Regions from separate parts of the Arthrobacter sp. efr-133-TYG-120 genome, predicted to be linked through region 1. Evidence: riboswitches for the same ligand, from Rfam matches in the RefSeq annotation. Region 1 holds a riboswitch; each other region holds the start of a gene.
The links. A riboswitch is a leader RNA that binds a small molecule or an ion and turns the genes downstream of it on or off. The one in region 1 is predicted to bind cyclic di-AMP.
Positions count from the first base shown of each region.

Region 2: another riboswitch for cyclic di-AMP. It lies ahead of QRN51_RS05540 (hypothetical protein); the one in region 1 lies ahead of QRN51_RS09465 (NlpC/P60 family protein).
Region 3: another riboswitch for cyclic di-AMP. It lies ahead of QRN51_RS04210 (aggregation-promoting factor C-terminal-like domain-containing protein); the one in region 1 lies ahead of QRN51_RS09465 (NlpC/P60 family protein).

Region 1 is NZ_JARVRI010000014.1:255,355-258,621, reverse strand. Features, by position in the region: gene mobA (molybdenum cofactor guanylyltransferase) at 1-509, opposite strand, end outside; gene QRN51_RS09470 (HNH endonuclease) at 547-1,047, opposite strand; gene QRN51_RS09465 (NlpC/P60 family protein) at 1,298-2,062, opposite strand; cyclic di-AMP (ydaO/yuaA leader) riboswitch at 2,068-2,234, opposite strand; gene QRN51_RS09460 (M23 family metallopeptidase) at 2,380-3,198, opposite strand; cyclic di-AMP (ydaO/yuaA leader) riboswitch at 3,201-3,267, opposite strand, start outside.
Region 2 is NZ_JARVRI010000008.1:100,516-103,782, forward strand. Features, by position in the region: gene QRN51_RS05535 (PucR family transcriptional regulator) at 1-740, shown strand, start outside; gene QRN51_RS05540 (hypothetical protein) at 899-2,014, opposite strand; cyclic di-AMP (ydaO/yuaA leader) riboswitch at 2,029-2,174, opposite strand; gene QRN51_RS05545 (flavin-containing monooxygenase) at 2,259-3,267, opposite strand, start outside.
Region 3 is NZ_JARVRI010000005.1:186,080-189,346, reverse strand. Features, by position in the region: gene QRN51_RS04220 (response regulator transcription factor) at 1-123, shown strand, start outside; gene QRN51_RS04215 (sensor histidine kinase) at 136-1,614, shown strand; cyclic di-AMP (ydaO/yuaA leader) riboswitch at 1,779-1,952, shown strand; gene QRN51_RS04210 (aggregation-promoting factor C-terminal-like domain-containing protein) at 1,955-2,692, shown strand; gene QRN51_RS04205 (bifunctional glycosyltransferase family 2/GtrA family protein) at 2,853-3,267, shown strand, end outside.

The DNA.
Region 1 (3,267 bases):
GCGGCGTTGACCAGGCCACGTTCTTCTCCGGCAGCTTGCACTTCGCGCTGCAAAGCAGATACGCGGTAGATCCCGAGCAGCGGCTGCTTCCTACCGTCGCCGGATACGGACATGGCCCCATCCGTGTCCTGGTGGCCTGTAACTTCCCGGAGCAGGACCGGAACCGCGGCGGCGGCCAGGGGCATATCGCAGGCCAAGACGAGAACCCAGGGCGCGTGCTTCGTGGACGGCTCCTCGCCGTTTTGCGTTTCGCCTTCGTGCCCCAGGGCGAGGAGTCCGGCGGCGATCGCGGCTGCGGGTCCGGCGAAGGGCGGCTCCTCCCGCGCGGTCAATGTGCCGTCCGGCAGAGTGCCGGGATCCGGGCCGACGACGACGACGCTTCCCGCACCGCGTGCGGCCGCCACGGCGCGCTCAAGGAGTGTGGCGCCGTCGTATCTCAACTGGGCTTTGGGCACGCCGCCGAGGCGGGAGGACTTGCCACCCGCCAATATCACCGCATCAAAGTCCACCCGCCCAGATTACCCGGGAAGCGGGCTCAATTCCGGTTCAGGCCGCCGACTCGGGCAGGAGGAAGGGATCCCATGCGGGCGCAGGTTTCTCAAGCTCCTTGATTTGCCAGATAGTCCCGGTGGGCGCCGCCGGAGTGAACCTCAGTTTCCAGCCCATCTCGGCTGGGGTGTGGTCACTCTTGGCGTTGTTGCAGCGCAAGCACGCTGCCACCAGGTTTTCCCAGGAATCCGCGCCGCCCCTGGATTTGGGGTGGACGTGGTCAATGGTGTGCGCTGCTTTCCCGCAGTAGGCGCAACGGTGACCGTCGCGGCGCAAGACGCCGCGGCGTGTGACCGCCGTGATGGTGTTGTACCTCGGCCGGATGTAGCGATTGAGCAGAATCACGGAAGGACGTCCGAGAATCTCTTGTGGCCCGACGACAGGCTCGTCGCCTTCGGCCACTACGCTCGCTTTTCCGGTGAGCACAAGGACCAGCGCCCGGCGGAAGGTTACTACCGCCAGCGGTTCATATCCAGCATTCAGAACGAGTGTGCGCATGCACGTACCTCTTCACGGCCGCACCCGTCAGGGGCGCGAGGGCCGGCTGCCCTCTGCATGTACGGGCTGTGGATCGACAACCTAAGAGTAAACACCAGAAGGCCAGATCAACGAATCCATGCGGGGGTTCCAGCGCAGTGTCGGTCAAAGTTCATGTGCCGGACACGTAAGCGCACGCTCGTTAAAACAGGACATCCCCACCGGCGGACCAGCGGGGATGTTCCAGTGAAGCTATGTAACCGGGGGCTATTTAGCCACCAACGCGGATGAAGACCGGGCCGGAGCCGACATTGACGCTGTAAAGGGCGGTGGTGCCACCGTTCCAGCCGCCGTGGACTGCCATACCGTTGCCGACGTAAACAGCGATGTGGGCCATGCCCATGCCACCGTTCTGGTAGTAGACCAGGTCTCCCGGCTGCGCTTCAGCAGCGCTGACCGTACGGCCAAGGGAGAGGTAGTCTGCCGGCCAGCCGTGGAAGTTGATGCCAACAGCGGCCAGGGAGTTCGAGGCCAGGGCAGTGCAGTCCTGGGCAACGCCAAGCTGAGCGTAAGCTGCGGCAGCAATCGCTGCGCCCTTGCCGCTGGCAACCTTCGTGGCGGGCGAAACAGCAGCGGTCACAGAAAGCGTCGAGGAGCCGGTAGCGGCACCCGTGGCAGCCTGCGAAGCCGGAGCGGCTTCCTGGGTGGCAACCGGAGCTGCGACAACCGGAGCAGCTTCGGTTGAAACCACCGGGCGTTCGTACTTGATGGCGACGGAGGAGTCGGCCGAAATGCTGGCTTGGGCGATGGACTGGACTTCCAGGGCGGAGGTCGAAGTGGACTCGCGGGGAACGTTGGTTTCTGCAGCGTTGGCTGCGATACCGCTAGTGAGCACCAGACCGGAAGCAGCTGCGATAACGGCTGCCTGACGGCCTACGCCACCGGCGTTGCTGCCGACAGTCTTAGCGATAACGGCAAGCGAGTTGGTCTTGGTGACCGCGGCACGGTGGCGCGCAACAGTAGAGCGTGAAGACACGTTAAGAGGCCTCTCCCTATGCCCGCGAGGTAAGCTGTCGGATTCGGATGGGAGTCATCCGGCCACACTCCTCCCTCTCGGAAGTCGTGCGACTTAACCCCAAGGCCATCGGTGAAGATGACCAAAAGTGGGTCCCCCGCCTCTGCCAGACGATGTTTTGCGAACGGAACCTCGGGCAGTGGCAGAGCTAGGCAATCCACCCGAGTGCATCAACTCTCTAAAAGTTGATGCGAGTTAGACGGTACATGAGTTTTGGCTGAATGTCACATTCAGGTCACGGAGCGTGACAAGCATGCGAGAGACTTCCATCGGATTGGCTACAGCCAGCCCAGGGGGTCAACGACGTCGCCGTTGACCATGACTTCAAAGTGGAGGTGGCAGCCCGTGGAGGCGCCCGTAGTGCCGCTCAATGCGATGACATCGCCTCGGCCAACCGTTTGGCCCACCTGGACGTTGAACGACGACAAATGGTTGTACGTGGTTTCCAGGCCGTTGCCATGGTCCACCACAATGCGGTTTCCGCCGCCATACGGATGCCAGCCGGCGAAGGTGACCTTGCCGGCCGCGGCAGCATGGACCTGGGTGCCGCACTGGGCCACGAAGTCCTGTCCGCGGTGGAACTCCCCCAACCCGCCCGTGATGGGATTCACGCGGTAGCCGAAAGGCGAGGCCGTGGTCAGGGTGTCCAGGGGCGCCCCCAGGGTGCCCTTGGAGGACGAGGTCTTGATGGTGCCGACGGACTGTGCGCTCAAGAGCTGCTTGAGCTTGCTATCCGGATCCGCAGTGGTTGACACTGCGGCACGGCTGAAGTCGATCGTGGCGCTTGCCGCGGCCGGAATCTCGGGCTGGGTGCCCACAGCCGAGGCGGCCTGGCTTGAATCCGCCGCGGCAGTCATGGCGCCGGTGCCCGGCATGGCGACTGTCAGGATGAGGCCCGTCGTAGCGAGGGCCACTCCGGCCTTCTGTCCTGCTCCGCTCGCGGCGGCGAATTCGGCCATCTGCCGCAAGGGACCCTTGCGGCGGCGAAGTTCGCGATGGGGATCGCGCGGCCGCTCGTGCTCGACGGCGCTTGTGCTCCGCAGCTCAGCAGTAGGACCGGACGCGCGCCTGCGGCCCCTGGTGTTCTGCGTGGTCAAGGTTTTCCTCTCTGGCAAGCCTGCGAAGTTAGCTGTCGGATTCGGGCCAGAGAGATCGTGGACCCGGTC
Region 2 (3,267 bases), on a different contig from region 1:
ACGCGGTGGCGGCCGTGGCGGGATGGAAGGAGATCCAAGGCAGGGGACCGTGGCAGCTGGTTACCGTGCTCGATGCTGCGGACAGTGGCGGCGTCTCTGATCCGATCGCGGCGACCCTGACACACCGTTCCGCCGCACTGCAGGCCACTATCGGGGTCGATTCCGTGCTTTTCAGCGCCGGGACTGAGACGCACTCAGTCCTGTTGTTCCGCGAAACGGGCGGACGGGCAGAGCATGCCCAGGTCCTGGTCCACTATCAGCTGGAACTCGCCAAGCGCGCCGGCCGAAAAGTGGACCGCGTCATTCTTGGCATCAGCGAGCCGTTTTCGGCTATTCGCCAACTGGGCCGGGCGTACCGGCAGTCGAAGCTCGCGGCCCAGGCTGCCGCCGTCGATCCTCCGCTCGGCGAGCTCGTGGACAGCCGCTCGGCCGGGATCTACCAGTTGTTCGAACGGCTACAGGCGCCCGGGGGCTGGGACGATTCGGGTTCCGTGCACTTCCAGGAGATCGAGGACGCCGACCGCAACGGCGAGCTGCTGCCCGTGCTCGAACTGCTTTACGACAGCGACGGCTCCGTTCAGGATGTGGCCTCGAAGCTCCACCTGCACCGCAGCAGCATCTACAACCGACTGGCCAGGGTCCGCCAGCTTATCGGAGCGGATCCGTTGAATGGCGCCACCCGTCTCGAACTCCACGCAACGCTCAAGGCGCGCCGCTGGGCTGGCCGACCGCGGATTTGAAGCGCAGGTACCGGAAACCGCGCTGGCCTACTTGTTGAACTGCCTCAACTGAAGGCTGCAGCGCCAGCGGTCCGGGCGGTGCTGAATCATCTGCGTCCAGGTGTTCCGGCAGCATCGTCCGTGCCACTCGACGGCAAATGCTCGATGCCCTCCCATCCTCACTGCAGTGCCTTGGTTGCTGCGTCCAGAATCGACCCAAGATCGACGCCCGGTTGGGTAGGCGGTGGCGTCGGTGTGGGGCTGGCCGGGGTCCGCGGCTTCCAAGAACCTGTGGGTGCGGGAGTCGGAGACGCTGGATCCGTCGGATCCGGTGTCGGGGTTGGGCTAGCGGGTCCGGTCGGACCGGGGCTGGGAGCCGGCGCAGGCTGGGCCGGAACCGGGGTGGAAGGAACAGGCGCCGGGGTGAGGCTTGGGGGCAGCGCTGACGGGAGGGCAGGAACCTGAACGGAGATCGATGGTGCAGGGACGCTCGACGATTCGACAGCTACCGGTCCTTGCGGCGAATGCTGCGCCGGGTCCCCGGCCTGGCCGGACTTGGCGCTCGGGGTAGCTGCCGAAGGTGATCCCGCAGCGCTGGGGGAGGTGCTTGGCGTCGTGGAAGGAGCGCCGGATTGCGTGGAGTCCTGGCTGTCTGCGCTGGCAGCGTCCTGGGCGCGGGATTCCTGGCCGAAGAAGGGCAACTCGAGGGCTTGTCCCAGGGAGCCGGCGGCCAACAAGATGCCTAGGGCACCTGTCACCACTGCCATTCGGTTGCTCATCGTCCGGACGGCGGCGGCCTTCTTGAGGACGGCGTGTGGTTCACGGCTGAAGGAGGAACCGGTAAGGGTCGCCGGACCGGCGCCCGCGCGGGTTGCCGCGGGAAGTGCCGTTGTGGCTGCGTTCTCGGTTTTGGCCGACTCTGCTGTCGCGCGAGCCAAGGTCGCAGCAGACACCGTCGGTATGGCCGCAGTGGCCGGCTCAGCTGTCGCAGGAGCCGCGGTCTCGGCAGCGACAGTCGGTATGGCCGCGGTGGCAGGTTCTGCCGCCGCAGCAGGCACTGTTTGAATGGCCGCAGTATCGCTGGCTTCGGAGGCCCGCTTCCGTTCGGCTGCACGGGCGGCCGCGCGCGTGGTGGGTGCCGCCGTCGTCGGGGTTGCGGCGGTGGTGGGTGCCGCCGTCGAACTCAAAGGTTCGGAAGCCGGCGCAGCGATGAACGGTTCGCTGTCTGTGGCCCGACGACGTCCGGTTGGTTTGGTGCTCTCGCCCGCCACTTGGGCACGGCGAGGCTGATCCATGGTTGGGGACATGGTGATTGCCTCTCAACGCCTTCGAGGTTAGCTGTCGGGTTCGGACGAGGCCGTCCGGCCGCGCGTGGCGGCTTCACCCCAAGGGCCTGAAGTGGGCCCGGAGACTCTGGGTCCCCCGTCTCTGCCGCGGGTCTGGCGGATTCCGGGTTGCGGCAGAGCTCGGCGTCAACCCGGAAGCGGCCCGGTTGGGGACTGGGTCGCCCCTCGACGTTACAACAGCCGGCATGCAAAGTCACATTTGAATAACGGGCGCGGTGACCCGTTTTTGCCCGGCCTGGCCGGCGATGAGTCCCGCGACGTGTTCGGCGTCGCGGCCGACCCCGCCCACGAGGCCGGAGGTCAACCCGTATTGGAAGGGCATGCCCGCAAAGAACAGTCCTGGGAGTTGTTCTACGGCGCCCCGGAGGGTGAGCGGCCAGCCGTCCTCATCCGTGGGAAGTCCTTGGATCCAGCCAAAGTCCGGTTGGTAACCAGTAGCCCAGATGACCGTGGACACCGGTATCGCGTGACCTTCATCGGTCAGGGGTTGGCCATCGCGCGTGCCCTTCAGGCGTGGTAGGCGGGTGACTCCCGCGGCGTCGAGCTCCCGCGTTGAGGTCCGGATCAGTGGCGCGCCATGCTGGGTGAACCCGAGCGCGACCTTGCGGCCGACAGGGGTGGATCTGTTCAGCACCTTGTGGATGAAGAGCCACCAAAGCCCGCCGGCGTATCGCGTCACGGGGCCTGGAATGTGGAACGGAGGGTTTCCTGCGATGTAGGTGCGGTGCGTGGGTGCGAGCTCCAGGGCGATTTCGACGCCGGAGGTGCCGGAGCCGACCACCAGGACATCTCCGGGCGGAATTGAGTCCGGGTTGGAGTATTCCGCTCCGTGCAGTTGGTGGATGCCTGGATCGAGATCCCTGGCGAACGCCGGGACCCGTGGCTGTGTATTCGGGCCCGTGGCAACAACAACGTTTCTCGCCAGGATCGACCCGGCGCTCGACTGCACCCGGAACCGGCCGTCCTCCCGCTCGATGCCGACGACGCGGGCGCCATGGCGTACCGGGAGTTCCCAGTTCGTGGCGTAATTCTCGAGGTATTCGGCCATGGTGTCTTTGCCGGGAAAGGTCCCCCGGGCGGCTGGAAACGGCAGGCCGGGAAGGGAATCGTGCTGCGCCGGGGTGAAGAGACGCAAGGAATCCCATCGGCTCCGCCACACGTCGCCGACGCGGGCCTGCGAGTCCAGGATGAGGAAATCTTGC
Region 3 (3,267 bases), on a different contig from region 1:
GGCGGCCAAGCCAACATCGTGGAGCTTTACATCTCATACCTGCGCAAGAAGATCGAGGCCAACCACCCGCCCATGATCCACACGGTGCGCGGAGCAGGCTACGTCATCAAGCCTGCCGAATAGCCGGGGCGCCGAATGTCCGCACTCTCGGGTATCCCCCGCCAGACCGACCATAGCTGGTTCAATCCTTCAACCTGGCACTTGCGCACGCGCTTGATCCTTCTCTCCATGGCACTCCTTGTGGCCATCTGCGGTGCAGTCGGGGTGGTCAGCTATGCCTCCATGGATGTGTTCCTCACGAAGCAGCTCGATCAGCAATTGATGCAGGCCTCCCACGGCCGCCCGCCGCAAGGCAACCCTGGCGGCCGTCCGGACCCGCTGGACCCCCGCGGCCAGAGCATCGGCACGCTCAATGCACGCATCCTTGCAGGCCAGGTGAGCAGCGATGCCGGCTTCTTGTCCTCCGATGCCACACGTGCGCCGTTGTCGCCCAGCGACGCCCGAATCCTGTCGGCGCTCCCGTCCGATGGCCGCCCGGTTGATCGCACGCTGTCCACTGGCGGCTACCGGCTGGTGGCCACCGAAACTCCTTACGGCGATGTTGTCATCACAGGTCTCCCGCTCGCCTCGAAAGAGGACACCGAGGCCTCCCTCGTCTGGACCATGGTGCTGGTCTCCTTGGGCGGACTGGTCCTGATCGGGCTGGCCGGAACCGTGCTGATCCGCCGTACCATGCGGCCGTTGGAGCAACTCTCCGACGTCGCCACCAAGGTGTCGAAACTTCCGCTTGACGCCGGTGAAGTGGCCCTCGCGGTGCGTGTTCCGGCGTCGGCGGCCCATCCGAGCACCGAAGTGGGAAGCGTCGGCCATGCTTTGAACCTGATGCTGGACAACGTCTCGAGCGCCCTCGAGGCCCGCCAGCAAAGCGAAACCAAGGTGCGCCAGTTCGTCGCGGATGCGTCGCACGAACTACGCACTCCGCTGACCGCCATCCGCGGCTACACCGAACTCTTGCGCATGACCGAGACGTTCACCGAAGACGGGCGCAAGTCGCTGGGCCGGGTGCAGAGCCAGTCCGAACGCATGACCACCCTCGTGGAGGACCTCCTTCTCTTGGCCCGGTTGGACGAAGGGAAGGCCCCGGAATTCACCGATGTGGATCTCACGCAGTTGGTGATCGAGACCGTCAGCGACGAGAAAGTCATGGCCCCCGAGCACATCTGGCAGCTCAAGCTCCCGGATGAGCCCCTCACGGTCCGCGGCGACACCACCCAACTCCACCAGGTTTTGGCGAATCTGCTCTCCAACGCCCGCAAGCACACCGAGGCGGGAACCACCGTGGTCACGGGCGTGATGCGCTCCGCCGATGGCAGCGCCGTGGTGACCGTGACCGACAACGGCCCGGGCATCCCGCCTGAATTCCAGGGCAGGATCTTCTCCCGCTTTGCCCGTGCCGACGCCGCCCGGTCCGGCTCCGAGGGCACCTCCGGCCTCGGCTTGTCCATTGTGGAATCCATCGTTCAGGCGCACGGCGGCACGGTCGAAGTGGCGTCGCGGCCTGGCCGGACGGAGTTCGCGGTGCGGCTCCCGGCGCTCAGGACTGCCCCGGCCTGACGGGCGAACCAGAAGAGTACGACGCCGGTGCCCGGCACGCGCAAGTCGACGCACCGGCGTCGTGATCTCCGTTACCTAAATGTGACTTAAGCTGGATCCTCCTGTACCGTCGAATAGGTGCGCTGGATCATTCCGGCCACCGCCGGGTAGGCGCCGAGCTCTGCCACTCCCCGGTGCCCAACAGTCCAGGCAGAGACGGGGGACCCAGGTCTCCGGGCAAGCGCTCATGTTGAGCCAGCCCTAGGGGTGAAGCCGTGCCGCCACGTTCCGCTGTGGCCACGGCCGGATGACCTCATCCGAATCCGACAGCTAACTCCGCAGGCGTCGAGAGGCAATCACCATGTCTGATTCCAAGGATCAGTCGCGCCCTGTTGCGCGCCACCGCGGCGAACCTGCCCGGAGAAACAAGTCACGTTCCACGCTGAGGCGAGCCGCCTCGAACCTCGGCACCGGCCAGCGCATGGCAGTTGTTGCCGGCGTCGTTGCCGTGTTCCTCGGCGCAGGCGCTGCCACCCAGGCCGCCGGACAAGCCATCAACGCCCAGGACATGAGCCGCACGTCCGAATCCCGCACGGTGGATCACTCAGCCACGCCTTCGGCCACCGCCACGCCGTCGGCGAGCGCAAGCGCGAGCCCCAAGCCGAGCACTGCGTCGACGCCAAGCCAGGCAGCCGCGCCCGCTCCAGCCGCCATCGCGCCCCAGGCTGCCGCACCGGCCGCACCCGCTGCACCCCCTGCTCCAGCGGCACCGGCTGCACCCGTCGCCGTCGATGATCCCTCCGGCGCCCAGGCCTACGCCGCAAGCATCCTTCCCTCCTACGGTTGGGGCCAGGGCGAAATGTCGGCCCTAATCACTTTGTGGAACAAGGAATCGGATTGGCGCACCACTGCCACCAACGCCTCCAGTGGCGCTTACGGCATTGGGCAGTCGCTGCCGGCCGAAAAGATGGCGTCCGAAGGCGCCGACTGGCAGACCAACTACCAGACGCAAATCCGCTGGGGCCTGAACTACATCAAGGAACGCTACGGATCGCCGTCCGCGGCATGGTCCTTCCACTTGGCCCACAACTGGTACTAAGCCAAGAGCCAACCACAAAGTACGTCGAGGTCCGTCCCTTCCGGGGCGGGCCTCTCCGTTTCTTGGCCAGGCAAGTGATGCGCCACGCTGGTCACACATCCACAGCCACGTCACAGGTTCCGCCTAAAGCCTTCATATTCGGCAACGGCACTCTGGATACATGACGCTCATCGAATCCACCTCCGGAACCCTGAAGGACCCCGCGGTGGTGCCGCCGGGCCTTCCCATCCAACCCAGCACTCCCATCCAGCGCGGCACGGGGCGGCGCGCCCCCGTGGACACCCACACCGCCATCCCCGTCCTCGACGTCACCATCCCCGTCTTCAACGAGGAACGCGATCTCGAAGAGTGCCTGCGCAGGCTTCACGGCCACTTGCGCGAATCCTTCCCGCATGGCTTCCGCATCACCGTGGCGGACAACGCGAGCACGGACGGCACGTTGAAAATCGCGGAGCGCGTAGCCCGGGAACTGCCCGAGCTCGCGGTTGTCCACCTTGACGAGAAGGGACGCGGCAACGCCCTTCGCAAGGTGTGGCTTGCATCGCCGTCGCCCGTTCTGGCTTACATGGACGTTG